DNA from 2 places in the Mesorhizobium sp. BHscii genome. Region 2 is predicted to be linked to the other one. Evidence: riboswitches for the same ligand, from Rfam matches in the RefSeq annotation. Region 2 holds a riboswitch; the other holds the start of a gene.
What was found. Region 2 has a riboswitch for cobalamin ahead of ACWTU7_RS18245 (CbtB domain-containing protein). Riboswitches for the same ligand answer to the same signal wherever they lie in the genome.
Positions count from the first base shown of each region.

Region 1: another riboswitch for cobalamin. It lies ahead of ACWTU7_RS13375 (DUF1636 family protein); the one in region 2 lies ahead of ACWTU7_RS18245 (CbtB domain-containing protein).

Region 1 covers NZ_JBSPKW010000008.1:20,298-28,200, reverse strand. The annotation lists gene cobG (precorrin-3B synthase) at 1-907, opposite strand, end outside; gene cobN (cobaltochelatase subunit CobN) at 904-4,458, opposite strand; gene cobW (cobalamin biosynthesis protein CobW) at 4,477-5,514, opposite strand; gene ACWTU7_RS13375 (DUF1636 family protein) at 5,511-5,942, opposite strand; cobalamin riboswitch at 5,981-6,184, opposite strand; gene ACWTU7_RS13370 (DUF6348 family protein) at 6,180-6,944, opposite strand; gene ACWTU7_RS13365 (winged helix-turn-helix domain-containing protein) at 6,988-7,903, opposite strand, start outside.
Region 2 covers NZ_JBSPKW010000012.1:173,979-181,881, reverse strand. The annotation lists gene ACWTU7_RS18260 (MFS transporter) at 1-870, shown strand, start outside; gene ACWTU7_RS18255 (SRPBCC family protein) at 759-1,280, opposite strand; gene ACWTU7_RS18250 (hypothetical protein) at 1,322-1,609, opposite strand; cobalamin riboswitch at 1,840-2,042, shown strand; gene ACWTU7_RS18245 (CbtB domain-containing protein) at 2,080-2,259, shown strand; gene ACWTU7_RS18240 (CbtA family protein) at 2,275-3,051, shown strand; gene cobU (bifunctional adenosylcobinamide kinase/adenosylcobinamide-phosphate guanylyltransferase) at 3,044-3,565, shown strand; gene cobO (cob(I)yrinic acid a,c-diamide adenosyltransferase) at 3,567-4,184, shown strand; gene ACWTU7_RS18225 (hypothetical protein) at 4,211-4,423, shown strand; gene cbiB (adenosylcobinamide-phosphate synthase CbiB) at 4,553-5,521, opposite strand; gene cobD (threonine-phosphate decarboxylase CobD) at 5,520-6,575, shown strand; gene ACWTU7_RS18210 (tyrosine phosphatase family protein) at 6,572-7,081, shown strand; gene ACWTU7_RS18205 (creatininase family protein) at 7,262-7,903, opposite strand, start outside.

The sequences.
Region 1 (7,903 bases), on a different contig from region 2:
GGGAAGAGCAGCCGGACAACTGAAGACCAAGGAACAGCAGCGCGCGGCCCGGCGCCAGGCGAACTTCGATGGCGCCAAGGGCGAGGGCCTGTTGTATGAGGTCGATGAGTTTTTGCGCCGGCATGCTGCCGAAGGGCAGGCCGATGCAGAGGGCGGTTGCATCACCGCCGAGAGGGAATAGGCCGATTGGCGAAGGAGCTGGCGCAGCCGTGAGAGGAAGGCATTCCTTCGCGAGCGCGAAGGAATGCCAACTGGCGAGAGATGTTAGCTGCCTCTCCGACAAATCCCTTGCATGGGCTTCACGGCCTTTTTCGGCAACCATTCTTAGAATCGCGACGGCGATATCACGGGCCGCATCTTCCTCGACCATGACGAGCGGCGTCGCATTCTGCCTGTCGCCGGCAACGGCTACCAGCCACTGGACACCCGCATCAATCCGCATCGCAGCCAGCCTGACATCGGCCGAAACCGCATCCATGGTCAGCCGCCCGCCGCCATCGACAATGACCGAAACCTTCGGCCCGAGGCGCTGTCCCAGCCCGGCGTCCTCGATTGCCGCCCGAATCCGCTCCGCCAGCGGGCGCGGATCGGCGATCTCTTCGGGATCGAGCCCCGCAAGCGGCCCGGTCTCGACCGGCACGCCGGTGCGTACGGCGATACCCGTTGCATCGACCTCCACCGCCAGCAGCCGGGCGCTTGCCGGCGTCAGGCCGCGTATCTGCAGGCTACCACGTGCGGTCACTTCCATGATGCCGTTGCCATGCCGCAAGGCGGATTCACCGAGTCCGAGCAAGGACTTCGGCGAGAGTCCTCCGGCGACCGGATTGAGCCGCACCAGACGCCCGTCGCCGGTCTGCATCGGCGCGGACAAAGCGGGGCAGGCACCGCGACGTGAGAAGGCGTTCATGCGGCCACCCCCAGCGCCTGGGCCTCTGCGATCAGTGCGGCGAGGTCGTCATCGATGGAATTGCGTAGCGGATGCCAGAGACCGCGCCGCCGCGCCGACAGAAACCGCTCGGCGATCACCTTCGCGGCGGAAGGGTTCTCGCGCAAGATGAAGGCGCGAACCACGGGATCGCCGAGATAGGCGTCGTGCACGACCTCGATCAGCGTGCCCGATATGGCATGGGTGGTCTCAGCGAAGCCGACCAGCCGGTCGACCGTCTCGGCGAATTCCGAAGCACCACGCGGCCCGTGCCGCATCTGGCCTGATATGAAGCGCGGGTTGACCGCGCGGGCGCGAACTACCCGAGATACGGCTTCTCCAACCGAACGCGGCTTCGGCTTTTGCGGATCCGTGGTGTCGAGGACGATCACGTCGGCATTCTTGCCGAGTGCCGCAAGCGCCGCCGAAAAACCGCCGATGAAGGCGACGTCGGCCGAGCCTTCCAAAATATCGCGGCCGGGATCATCTCCCGTATGGACGAGAAGGTCGGCCTCGGCGACACGATCCTCGAACGCGCCGGGCGCCGAGATACCTTCGCCGTCGGCGCCGCCATAGGCATGCGAGGTGGCGTCGAGATAGGCGCGACCGATCTCTTCGCGCGCGGCCCAGTCGCCGCTCGACAGCAAATCCTCGCCGCCGGCGCCGTAGGTGCCGGGCGAGGTGCCGAAAATGCGCGGGCTGATCTTCCCCTCGGCGCGGGTCTTGGCCGCGAGCGGGTTTTCCGAAGCGCCCTCGTCGCGGGCGGCGACGGCGCTGGCGGCAGCATCGATCAGCGCGATCTGGGTCGGGAACATATCACGAAACAGGCCTGATATGCGCCAGGTGACATCGACGCGCGGGCGGCCAAGCGTTGCCGGCGGCAGCACCTCGATGCCGGTGACGCGGCCGGTGGCAGAGTCCCATTGCGGCCGGCAGCCCATCAGCGCCAGGCCTTGCGCGATCTCCTCGCCGCCGGTGCGCAGCGAGGCCGAGCCCCAGAGGTCGATGACCAGCGAGCGCGGCCAGTCGCCATGCGATTGCATGTAGCTGCGCAAGACCTCGTCGGACGCCACCCTGCCGAGATCGAAGGATGTCGGCGTCGGCATGTTGCGTGGATCTGATGTGAACAGATTGCGGCCGGTCGGCAGCACATCGCGCCGGCCACGCGCCGGTGCCCCGGCCGGACCGGCAGCGACATGGCGGCCGTCGAGCACTGCGATGACTGCCGCCTTCTCGGCCGCCGCACTTTGCTCGCGCAGCGGATCGGTCTCACCCTCGGCTGAGCGGCCATAGATGTGAAGGCCGTCCTTGATAGCAAAATCCTTGAGGTCGCAGAGCCAGGCGTCGATGCGGCGCAGCGCCTCGTCGGGCGCGTCGGTTCCGGCGACGCCGGCTTCGGAGGCGAGGCCGGTCTTTTGTGCGGTTTCGACGATCAGTTTCGCCAGGCGATCGCGGCGGCGGCGGTCGAGCCCGTCGGCCTGGGCGTATTCGTCGACCAGCCGTTCAAGCTGGTGCTGGTTCTCATCGAGCCCGGCGCCGGTCAGCGGCGGCGGTAAATGGCCGAGGGTGACGGCGGCAATGCGCCGCTTGGCCTGTGCTGCCTCTCCCGGGTTGGAGACGATGAACGGATAGACGACGGGCAGGGGGCCAGTGACGATCTCGGGGAAGCAGTTTTCGCTGAGTGCAACTGTCTTGCCTGGCAGCCATTCCAGCGTGCCATGGGCGCCGACATGGATGAGGGCATGGACGCCGACTGTCTTGCGCAGCCAGAGGCCAAAGGCGATCAGCGCATGACGCGGCGGCAATGTCGGGTCGTGGTAGTCGGCGCGGCGGTCGAGTGAGCGCCCACGGTCAGGCGCGAGCGCCACGGTGATGTTGCCGAAGCTGGCGGCGCGGAAGGGGAAATTTGCGGTGGTGGGCGCTTGAACACCCCCCTCTGTCCTGCCGGGCATGTCCGGCAGGACAGAGGGGGGTGCGTCGCACAAACCTGTCTCATCTGCCGCATTCCCCCACGCGGCCGTCACGGCAGCTATTGCCTCAGCCGGCAATTCCGCCGAAAGGTCGAGATAGTCCCCTAGTCCCAATCCACCTTCGCTGCGCTCCAGTTCATCCAGCAACTCACGCGGCGTTTGCGGAATCCCTTCAACGGCGTAGCCCTGTTCGCTCAGGTCGTGCAGCATTGCCAGCACGCTGGACGGCACGTCGAGGCCGACGGCGTAGCCGGTGCGGCCGGGTGCGCTCGGATAGTCGGGGATCAGGATGGCGAGCTTGCGTTCCGCGCGCGGCGTGCGCTGCAGGCGGATGAAGGCTTGGACACGGTTCGCCACCTGCGCGACGCGGTCCGGCTCCGGCCGGTTGGCGAAGGCGCGGAAGGCCAGTGCCGGGTCGGTTTCGCTCTCGCCTTTGAAGGAAATGGCGCCGGCCAGAATGCGGCCGTCGAGCTCCGGCAATACGATATGCATGGCGAGGTCGGCGGGCGCCAGCCCGCGCTGATTGTTTTGCCAGATGTCACGACGAGTCGTCGCGACGATGACCTGGAAGACCGGCACGCCGGCGCGGTCGAACAGGGTTTCGACGCCGGGCTCGGCGCCGGAGGCGAAAGCCGTCGCGGTGATGATCGCGGCAGGGTTCAGCGCTGCGAGCGCGGTTTCGACGAAGGCGAGCGATGCTGGGTCCTTGAGGCTGGAGACGAAGATGGGGACGGGGGCCATTCCGCGCGCGCTCAGCGCCTCAAAAAGAGCGTCGATGGGCGCGACATCGGCGGCGAGCAGCATCGAGCGATAGAACAGGATGGGAATGACAGGCGCGGCGTATCCCTCCCCCTCGAGGGGAGGGTGGCCCGCAGGGCCGGGTGGGGTCGTTGCGGCAGTGCGCGACGTTTCTTTCTGTCGAAGCGCTTCAGGGTGTCGGCGCACTTCAGAGCGGACCCCACCCCCGGCCTGCGGCCGGACCCTCCCCTCAAGGGGGAGGGGGACGACACCGCGTCCCGGCTCATAATAGCCCGCCTTCGGCACGCTGACCGGCTCCGCGACCGCCATGTCCGATCCCGCCAGCCGGGCCAGCCTCTGCACCAGCGCCGTCATGTTGGCCGGGCCGCCCTCGCGAAAATAATTGAGCAGTCCGTCGAGCTCTTCGCGGGGCAGCGTCGAGCATTCGATCAGCCGCAGATCCTCGTCGTGGCTCTCGCCGGGCAGCAGCGCCAGTTTTATGCCGCGTGCGCGGGCGGTCGAGGCAAGCTGGTCGCAGCCATAGCGCCACCAGTCATAGCCGCCGAGAATGCGAACCAAAATAACCCTGGCGTGGCGGGCGACGCTGTCGATCCAGAGGTCGACGGACATGGGATGGCGCAGGTCGCGTAAAGCCGCAAGGCGCATCGACGGCAGGCGATCCGCATCTGTTTTCCACGCCGCCGCCAGCCCGGCCAGATCGCTGTCGGTGAAGGACAGCGCCACGACATCCGCAGGCGTCTGCCTGAGATCAACGGGCTCGGCGAGATCGTCGAGCGAGGCGGATGTTGTGGTGAGTATGTGCATCGCGGCTCGTGCCTGGGGTCAGCCGGCGAGGATACGCTCGATGGCCGGGCGGTTCAGCCCTTTCAGACCGATGACGACGAGACGCGAACGGCGGTCGTCCTCAGCGGTCCAGGCGCGGTCGTAATAGTGATTGACGCGCGGACCGACAGCCTGCAGCAACAGCCGCATCGGCTTGCCGCCGACGTCGACGAAACCCTTGACGCGCAGCACGTTCTCTTCCTCCGCCGCCGTGGCGACACGCAAAGCCAGCTCATCGGGATTGGCGATCGACGGAATGTTGATGACGAAGGAATCGAAGTCGTCATGCTCGTGGTCGAGTTCGTCGTCGTGGTGGGTCTTGCGGTTCTCGATGTCGTCCTCGACGGCAAGGCCGAGGCCGAGCAGCACAGACGGATCGACCTTACCTTGCGAGGTCGGCACGATCTTGACGGCGCGCGCGGTGTGCTCGCCGATGATGGCATTGGCGCGGGCCGAACCGGCGGCGTCCATCAAGTCGCTCTTCGACAATATGATCAGGTCGGCGCAAGCGAGTTGGTCCTCGAACACCTCCTCGACCGGGTCGTCGTGGTCGAGCGTCTCGTCCTGCGCGCGCTGCGCCTGCAGGGCGTCCATGTCGTTGGCGACGCGGCCTTCGGCCAGCGCCGGTCCGTCGACCACGGCGACGACGCCGTCCACGGTCACCCGGCTCTTCACCGACGGCCACTGGAAGGCCTGGACCAGCGGCTTGGGCAGAGCCAGCCCAGAGGTTTCGATCAGGATATGGTCGACCTTCGGCGTCAGCGACAGGATCTGGTCGAGCGCCGGGACAAAGTCGTCGGCGACGGTGCAGCAGATGCAGCCATTGGCCAGCTCGACGATATTCTCCTCGGGGCAGGTGTCGATGCCGCATCCCTTGAGGATCTCGCCGTCGATGCCGATGTCGCCGAACTCGTTGACGATGATGGCCAGCCGCTTGCCCCCGGCGTTTTCGAGCAGATGGCGGATCAGCGTCGTCTTGCCGGCGCCGAGGAAGCCGGTGACGACGGTGCAGGGCACGCGGGAAACGGAAGCGGTCATGTCAGGTCCTTCAAAAGGTCGAGGGGAGGGATGCGGGCGACGAGGCCGCGCTTCAGACTATCGGGGCGGCCGCGCCATGGAATGAGACCGTCCGTCGAGGTGGCGAAGAGCTTTGCGCCAGTGACGAGATCGGCGCCGCTGGTCGCGGTCAGGTCGCCGAAGACATAGCTCCAGCAGCCGTCGCGCAGGATCGCGGCGCTCAGCCGGCGCTTGCAGTTGCCGAGGCATTCGACGCTGCGGATACGGACATTTTCGCCGGAAGCGGCTCGGCGCGTGTCTTCGGCCAACAATTCGCCGGCGCGGGGATGGGCGTCGGAGCCGGTCTCGTCACGGCAGGAGGCGCAGACAATCACCGTGATGCCGGCCAGGGGATCACTATCGGGCAATACGTCCGCTGTCTCAGCCGAAAAACTGCTGTCGCGTTCCAAATCAGGCTCCTTGCCCGGAAAACCCGCCAGGCGATCGGATTCTTATGTCCTAGACGGCAGGTCTCCTGGCTCGCGGGTCATCGCCTTGGTGCCGCCTTCCCGGGACCGTCCCAGTGGTTTTCGGCCTTGGCTCGTCGCTTACAGTTGCGGGGACAGCCGCGGATTTGAAATCGGAATTTCGCACCGCATTCCCTCTTGGCTCCTCCCTTTGCCGAGAGGAGACCGTCTGGATTGGATTTAGGCCTGTGGGTATGGGCCTGTCAACGCGTGACTGCTATGCTCGTCTTCCAACTGTTCTCCCGCCCCGCCCTCCGGCAGTGCCAGGATAACTTGCCGGATTGCTTGGTAGCCATCGCCGTAGTCCCAATCCTGACGGACAGCCAGATTTTCGCCTTCTGGCCAAACCTCGTTGTCCAGAAGAACCTCAGCGCTAATAAGCGTTCCATTCAAGCCTGCCAGAAAGGTCCGCACAAAATGACTGCCGGGGGGCACGGAAGCCGTGAACAGCTTTTCCAACTGGGCATAGAATGCCGGGTACCCCCGGGTCAGTGAGCACAGCTCCGTAGTAGCTTGGGAGATGACCGGTCCGCCATAGATTTTCCAACTGACATTGTTTCGCCAGAACTTCCAACTGGCACGGTTTCGCCGCCAAATTTCGACTTCGGCCTGCATGTTGTCGCAGACATGATCAGCTAGTCCCTCGATGACCACATGGAATACGCCACCGAGAAATTTTGCAAACGCCTGATTCAATGCTTGTTCGCGCGTGTCGCCGAAGCCTGCAAAGGATTCAATGACCGGCTGAGTATTAAGCAACGCCGAGAAAACGTAGATTTCCAGGACCAGCCGATGGTCAGGGCCTTGATGGTCCTTGTCGAATACCTCCGCCTCGAAGCGAAGGTGCTTTGACTGGATCGTGACATCCTGCTGCCCGCGTATCGCGTTCATTCCATGCGCAATCAGCGCATCGTAGATCAAGTCGAGAACTTTGTGCGATGGCATTGCACGACCTACGGAGCTTCCCAAGTGTCTATGGCAGACGCCGTCAAGATTGGCCATCTGTCAAACTGGCCAGTGCGGGGCCCAAATCGCCGGCCGGAGTCACGTCGATGCGCTCCAATCCCAGCCAACCCTGCATCAGCTTCAACTCCTCGAAGAGTTCGGCGGCGGTTTTCGGCGGGGCGCCGGGCTCGGCATAGGCGGCATGGACGCGCAGCACGCCGGCGGGGCGGTCGGCCTTGAGGTCGATGCGCGCCACGATCCTTTCGCCGAGCAGGAACGGCAGCACATAATAGCCGTACTGGCGCTTTTCGACGGGGGTGTAGATCTCGATGCGATAGCGGAAGTCGAACAGTCTTTCCGTGCGCGACCGCTCGAAGACGACCGGATCGAACGGAGCGAGCAGCGCGCGTGCCTCGATCTTGCGCGGAAAACGGGCGTCCTTGTAAAGATAGGCAGGCTTGTCCCAGCCTTCGACGCGTACGGGCAAAAGATCGCCGGCGTCGACCAGTTCCTCAATCCGGCCCTTGATGTCGGCTGGAGAGAGGCGGAAATAATCGCGCAGGTCGCCCGCCGTCGCGACCCCGTGGGCGCGGGCGGAAATGCGCAGCAATTCGCGGTGCGCATCCTCAGGGGAGGGCACTGGCAGGGCAAGTATCGCAGGCGGCAGCACTCGCTCCGGCAGATCGTAGCGCCGCTCGAAGCCACGACGCGACGCCGTGGTAATGCGGCCAGCCCAGAACAGCCATTCGAAAGCGTGCTTGGCATCGCTCCAGCCCCACCAGCCGCCCGAGCCTTTCTGGCCTTCCAAGGCGGAAGCGGCGATCGGGCCGCGTTGAACGACCTCGCGATAGATGTCTTCAATGTAGGCGGCGCGTTCGCGGCCCCACTTGGCCAGCCCGTTATACATTTCCTCGCCGCGCTCGGCCCGCTCCATGCGCCAGCGCATCAGTGGATAGGTC
Region 2 (7,903 bases):
ATGCTTTGCCGCGTGATGGGCGCCAGCGCGTTGTCCATCACGCTCAGCCTCTACATTATGGACCACATCCGCAAGACCGATTTCATGCAGGCCGAATCGCTGCGCATGGCGTGGTCGATGCTCGCCTGGACAAGCGGGCCGACACTCGGCATCTTCCTCTACACGCGGTTTGGCATCTATGCCGCGCATGGCGCGGTCGCCATCTTCGCCATGGCCCTGTTGGGGCTGTTCTGGACCTACCGGCTCGGCGACAATCAGTCGATCCGCCCTGGCAAGACGCGGCCGGCCAATCCGCTCGCCAATATCGGCCGCTTCGTCGCGCAGCCGCGTCTCAGGCTGGCCTGGCTGATCGCCTTCGGCCGCTCCTGCTTCTGGACGACATTTTTCGTCTACGGGCCTTTGTTCATGGTGATCACAGGCGAGGGCGAGCTCGCTGGCGGTCTGCTGGTCTCAGCGGGCAATGCGCTGTTGTTCACGGCCATCTTCTGGGGCAGAGTGGGGCAGCGTTTCGGCGGCCGGCGAACCATGACATCAGCCTATTTCGCCCTGTCGGCCATGCTGCTGGCGGCGGGCGCCGTCGGCGAATCCGTGCCGTTTCTTACCGGCGCCCTGCTGCTGTGCGGCGCGCTCTTCGCCATCGCTCTCGACGCGTTGGGCTCGACCGCCTTCATGCGCTCGGTGCGGTTCTATGAAAGGGCTGAGATGGCGGCAGTCTATCGCACCTATCTCGACTTTTCCGAGCTGACACCGCCGTTGGTCTATTCGGTGGTGCTGGCGTTTTTCGGGCTGGGCTCGGTGTTCGCCACGCTCGGCCTGCTGGCGGCGGGCTGCGGTTTTGTGACCTGGCGGTATCTGCCGAAGTCGCTTTGATCGTCAGAATTTGGTGAAAGCGTTGTATGCCGCTCGCGCACCCAGTTGTGGAAGCGATGCAATTCATATTCCTCGGGCATCAGCATGCCGGCCTTGTGGCGCATCGAGCGCAGGCCTTTCTGGTTGATCTCGCAGATATCAGCGTCCTCCTCCAGCACCTGCCTGCCGAAAGCGACGATGTTGTCGATATCAGCCGTTGGATCGGCGAGCGCTTCGGACGAAAAAAGCCATTCGGCGGTCAGTTCGGTCTGCTCCGAGCCGAGCGGCACCAGCCGCACGGTCCTGACATAGTCGACATGGCCGACGATGAACATCGACGGCAGGTTGGTGGCGTAGGTCTGCCCGGCGGAACGCTCGGCTGAAGTCAGGTCGGGAAAGACCGGCCGTGGACGCGCCCGTCTCGCAACCATGTCACGGCTCCGGCCCGCAGGCCACCGGAAACTCCGGCGCATCATTGTCGGCGTGACGGGTCCGTTCGGGGTCGTCGTCCCGACCCATCAGGCCGCGGCCATAGATCGACACCAGCCGCGACGATCTCCTCAGTGCCGACACAGAACGTCCTGAACGCCAGCGGCTGGGCAAGGTCGGCCTCTCGGCAGACGAGCAGCCAGCTACGATACCAGATGGCGTCGAGATCGCGCTGATAGGCCTCAATGTCCCAGTAGGCCGATGACGGCAGCGACGGTTCAAGTCGCGTCAAACCGTTATAGGGATCGTGCTCGCTCGGGCTGGGCTGCATGACCGGCTCCTGTGATACGCCAGCCGACACCCGGTCGCGAACACTGTCAATCGCGACGCCGGGCTGGCTGGCCTGTCGAGAGGCGCATTCGCGCTGGTGGCTGGCGGAATTTGGTTTGCCGGACGCGACGATTCTGCCTATAGTCGCAGCTGTCGTCGGTTCCGTTTGGAGCCGCGCATGATCCCGAAACCGGAATCGGTTCCGGAAAGGTCATGCGCAGAGTCTAAGTGTTAGAGCGTCCTTGTGCGTCCATTCGGACGCACGGCGCCCTAAAGGGAATGCGGTGAGGGCGAATTGTTGGCCCAATGCCGTGGCTGCCCCCGCAACTGTGTGCGGTTAGTCCTCTCCATATGCCACTGAAGAGTTTCTTCGGGAAGGTGGGGAAGGGCGTTGATCCGCGAGCCAGGAGACCTGCCGGCGACAGGAAAACTGACTTCTATGCCCTCGGGTGGAGGGCGAAAGGACAAGACATGAATACCGCTTCCGTCTCGCTCGGCACTTCCGTCTCCTCGCAGTCGCGCTTCGTGCAGCTGGCGCTTGCTGCATTTCTCGGCATTTTCGTGATGGGCTTTGTCGGCTTCTCGCATATCGATGCGGTCCACAATGCCGCTCACGACTATCGCCATTCGATGGCGTTCCCCTGCCACTGACGAGGGGCTGACATCATGACACTGTTTCGCAACGTCGTGTTCATCGCGGCGATCGCAGGGCTTGTGGCAGGCGTCGTTCTCGCCTGCATGCAGGCCTATGCCACGGTGCCGCTCATTCTGAAAGCGGAAGTCTACGAACAGGCCGGCGGTGGTCACACGCATGACCATGCCGCGGCGCCGGCTGCGAACGCCGGCGATACGAATGCTATGACCAGCGCGGCGCCAGCGCCGGCCGAAGCTGCCGCCCCGGAAGAGGAGGGCTGGACGCCGGCCGACGGCTTCGAGCGCTTCGCCTTCAATATCGTTGCCAATGTGGTCACCGGCATCGGCTTTGCGCTGATCTTGGTCGCCGCTTCGGAGTTCGCCGGCGGCATCGGCAATTGGCGTCAGGGCCTGTTCTGGGGCTTTGCCGGCTTTGCCGTATTCACGCTGGCTCCGAACCTTGGCCTGCCGCCCGAATTGCCAGCGATGCCGGCGGCCGATCTCACCCAGCGCCAGATCTGGTGGACGGCGACCGTGATGGCGACCGCGGCGGGTCTCGGCCTGCTTGCCTTCCGCAAGTCGTTGCCACTGGCGCTGATCGCCGGAGCGTTGATCGTGGCGCCGCATATCGTCGGCGCGCCGCAGCCCGACAGTTTCGAATCGCCGATCCCAGAAGGCCTGCATCACCAGTTCGTGGTGGCGGTGACGCTGACCAATTTGGTGTTCTGGCTGGTGCTCGGCGGCATCGTCGGCGTGGTGCGTGGCCGCTTGACCGGCACCGCGACCGGCCTGCGCGACAGCTTTGCCTGATCGCGTTACCGGGACGCTGACCCTGGTCATCGGCGGTGCACGCTCCGGCAAGAGCGCGCATGCCGAAAAATTGGCGACGGCCTGCCCGGCGCCGTGGGCCTATATCGCCACGGCGCAAGCCTATGACGACGAGATGCGCGAACGTATTGCGCTGCATCGGTCGCGGCGCGGCGAGGGCTGGACGACCATCGACGCGCCGCTCGATCTCGTCGGCGCGATCGAGGCGCTGCCTGACGGCCGGCCCGTCCTGATCGACTGCCTGACTTTGTGGCTGACCAACCATATGCTGGCCGAACATGACGTTGAGGCCGAATGCCGAGGGCTGGCGGATGTGCTGTCACGACCGCGCGGGCCGTGGTTCGTGGTTTCCAACGAGGTCGGCCAGGGCATCGTGCCGGACAATGCGTTGGCTCGCCGGTTTCGCGATGCCGCCGGCCGGCTCAACCAGCAAGTCGCGGCAGTGTCCGATACGGTGCTGCTGATGGTGGTGGGACTGCCGCTCAAGGTGAAGTGACATGGCTGATACTATCGATCCCAAGGACGAGGAGCGCCATCGCGCCAAGATGGCCAAGCGCAAAGCGGTGCAGGACGCCGAGGTCGCGGCAAAGACGGTCGAGAAGGGGCTGCTGATCGTCAACACCGGGCCCGGCAAGGGCAAGACCACTGCCGCCTTCGGGCTGGCGCTGAGGATGCTCGGCTACGGCAGGCGCGTCGGCGTCGTCCAGTTCATCAAGGGCAAATGGCACACCGGCGAGAAGGACGCCTTTGCCGCCTTCGGCGACCGGGTCGTCTGGCATACAATGGGCGAGGGCTTCACCTGGGAAACGCAGGATCTGAAGCGCGACATCGCCGCCGCCGAAGCGGCCTGGGCCAAGGCGCTCGAGCTGATGGCCGATCCATCGATCAGCCTTCTGGTGCTCGACGAGCTGAACATCGCGCTGCGCTACGATTATCTCGATCTCGACAAAGTGGTGGCGGCGCTGAAAGGGCGCCGCGAAAACCTGCATGTCGTCGCCACCGGCCGCAACGCCAGACCGGCGCTGGTCGATGCCGCCGATCTTGTCACCGAGATGTGCGTGACCAAGCATCACTTTTCCGCCGGCGTGAAGGCACAGCAAGGAATCGAGTTCTGATTACTTCTCAGCCGGAGAACTGTCTGTTGGAACAAGCGGTAATCGTCTATCTTCTTCTGAATGACGGGCAGTTTGGAACGTCGAAAGAACGCGCTTCCATTCTCGCGCTGGAAGATCGGCTAGAGCAAGTCGTCGGCAATGCTTCGGTCGGTGAGTTTGATGGCGATGAGTTTGGCGACGGCAAGTGCATCCTCTATATGTACGGGCCAGATGCTGAGCGACTCTTTGTTGTGATTTGAACCAGTATTGAAATCTTCTCCTGCAGCTGTCGGTGGCTATGCGATCAAAAGGTTTGGCAAGGCGGCTGATTCAAGCGCAAGGGAAGTCCGCGTTACTTGGTGACTTGAGTTCCCGACCCGTCCGATGGGTCACGCAGCGATGACGATCACCGACAGCAAGCCGAACAGCGCGATCAGCAAAAAGTCGGCGACCCGATAGAGTTTCAGCGCCCGCCTGATGTCGGCGCTCTCGGCATCGCGGTGGCCGCCTTCGCCCATGAACGCATCGTCGACCATGACGCCGTCATAGGAACGCGGGCCGGCGAGCGCCAGGCCGAGCGCGCCGGCCATCGCCGCCTCCGGCCAGCCGGCATTGGGCGAGCGGTGCTTTGTCGCGTCGCGCTGCACGGTGCGCCAGGCGGTGCCGGCATCGGCGCCTTTGACGAAGAAAGAGGCACCCACGATGAGCAGTGCGGTCAGCCGCGACGCCGGCAGGTTGATCAGATCGTCGAAGCGCGCTGCCGCCCTGCCGAAGGCCTCGTGGCGCGGGGTGCGGTGGCCGATCATCGAATCGGCCGTGTTGGCGGCCTTGTAGGCGACGCCGCCGGCCAGCCCGCCGACGCCGATCCAGATGACGGGCGCAACGACGCCGTCGGAAAAATTCTCGGCCAGGCTTTCGATCGCCGCGCGGCAGACGCCGGCTCTGTCGAGCTTTTCCGGATCGCGGCCGACGATCCTTGAGACGGCAGCACGGCCAATGTCGAGTCCACCATTGTCCAGTCCGTCGGCCACCGCCTCGACATGCTCGGCCAGGCTCTTCTGCGACAGCAGCGACGTCGCCAGGATTGCCGTGAGGACCAGTCCGGCTGGAAGGCCCGAAAGCATGGTTTCCACGGCGAAGGCGATGGCGGCCGGCACCAGCACGATGATCAGCAGCGCATGAACACCGCGCCGGCGACGCAGGGCGTCGGAATCAGTATCGCGGTTGAGCCTGCGGTCGAGAAAGGATATCAGCCTGCCGAACCAGGTGACGGGATGGCCGATGGCGCCGAACAGCCAGGCCGGGTAACCCACGGCGAATTCAACAACCAGTGACAGGAAAGCGGTCAGGATCGACATGAAGTCTCTTGATGGAGCGGCAACAGTGGTGGATCACGGCGGAAGCCTTGGCCGGGCGAGGGCGCTTTTTCCGCATGCGCCGCAGCCCTTCGTCGACCTCTCGACCGGTATCAATCCGCACTCCTATCCGTTTTTCGATCTGCCCGCCACCGCCCTGTCCAGATTGCCGGAAGCAGCGCGGGTCCGCGAGTTGGCCGAAGTCGCGGCAAGCGTTTATGGCGCGCCATCGGCAGCGAATGTGGTGGCGACGCCGGGCACGCAGATCCTGTTGCCGCGCGTCGCCTCGCTGGCGAGCCCCGGCAAGGCGCTGGTGCTCGGGCCGACCTATGCTGAACATCAGCGGGCAGCGGCAATCGCCGGCCATGCTGTGACGGAGGTCGATGATTTCGAGGTCCTGGCAGGAGCCGATCTCGCCATCATCGTCAACCCCAACAATCCGGACGGGCGCATCATCGAACGCAAGAAGCTGCTCGATCTTGCCGGAAAATTGCGCGCCAAAGGCGGGTTGCTGGTCGTCGATGAGGCGTTCATGGATGTCGGGCCGCGCGCGGAAAGCCTGGCCGGCGATGTCGAGCAAGGCGGCATTGTCGTGCTGCGTTCCTTCGGCAAATTCTTTGGCCTCGCCGGCCTGCGGCTCGGCTTTGCACTGGCCGACGCGCTGACGGTCGAACGGCTCGAGGCGCAGTTCGGGCCATGGGCGGTCGCCGGCCCAGCGCTCGAATACGGTATCCGCGCGCTTGCCGACAGCGGCTGGCGGGCCGAGATGCGATGCCGTCTGGCAGAGGATGCAGCACGGCTCGATGCGTTGTTCGGCCGCTTCGGCGTCTCAGTCGCCGGCGGGACCACGCTGTTCCGCTATATCGGGTTGGCGGACGCCGCCGGACTGTTTTCGGCGCTTGGCGAGCGCGGCATCCTGCTTCGGCATTTTTCCGGCCGGCCGCATGTGCTGCGCGCCGGGCTGCCGGGTCCTGACGAGGAATGGCAGCGGCTCGAATCGGCTCTTGCCGACTGGGCGCAACAGCGCGACGATAACACCAAGGAGGTCAAGCAATGATCCATGTCTGTTCGCTATCGAAGGTCGAAGAAACGGTCGCGAGAACCGGCGCCGAGCGGCTGCTTTCCCTGCTGGCTGCCGGTACCGAGGTGACGCGGCCGGCGTCGATCGCCCGGGAAAACCATCTGCATCTGGTCATGCATGACATTGCGGTGGCGCAAGAGGGCATGACCATGCCGGGCGAAATCCATGTCCGCGATCTTCTCGATTTCGCGCGCCGATGGGATCGTGCAAGGCCGCTGGTCGTGCATTGCTATGCCGGCATCAGCCGTTCGACCGCCTCGGCTTACATCATCGCGGCGGCATTGGCGCCGAAGCGCTGCGAGGTCGAATTGGCTGAGACGCTGCGCGCGTTGTCGCCGACGGCGACACCTAACCCGCGGCTGATCGCGGTCGCCGATACGCTGCTCGATCGCAACGGCCGCATGATCGGCGCGATCCAGGCGATCGGGCGCGGCGCGGACGCCTTCGAAGGCACGCCTTTTGAGTTGAAGATCGACGTCTAATGCTGTCGCCCAAAAGTGCGCAGCGGTTTTGGGATTACGACACGTATAAAAACAAGAGCTTAAAGCGCGTCGCATAAATCCGTTCAGACGCGACGCGCTTTAGAGTTTGACCAAGATCTTTTCCGAAACTCGGTTTCCGCTGTTTGCTGCGCTGACCTTCGGTTCGGGACCATGGCCTGACTATGCCAGCCAGTCGGCCAGCTTCGCCTTGCGCACATCCTTCAACAGGCTGATGAAGCCGTCCGCCTGATGGTTGGCGGTAAGCCTGCCCTTTTCGGCCGTTGCAATGCTGGCGTCGCCGACCACGCCGTTCGGGTTGAGATCGGTGGCGATCCAGGCGAAGGCGTGCGTTCCGGTGTGGCGCAGCAGTGAAAATTCCTTTTCGGCGCGGGCGACGTTGGACACGAAATTGTCGGCCTTTGCCATGTCGACCAGATCCGGCCGGAAATGCAGCATCAGCGAGGTCTCGACATCGCCGCCATGGATGCCGTGGCGATCCTCAAGCTCGGTATACATGCCGGCCGGCCGGCCAAAGCGCTGCCAGCTCGTCTTCACCGCCAGCATCTTTGCACGCACGCGCAATTCGCGGGTGATGATGCCCATGATCTCTTCGTTCCCGCCATGCGAGTTGACGACGATCAATTTCCTTAGCCCGGCCCGCGCGATCGACAGGCCAAGCTCGGTCCACGCCTCGATCAAGATCGGCGCCGGCAGAGTGAGGGTTCCCGGTGCATGCAGGTGCTCGTTCGACTTACCCACCGCCTGGACGGGCAGGATGCGGATGTCGAGATCGGCGGGCAGGCGGGCGATCACCGTGTCGAG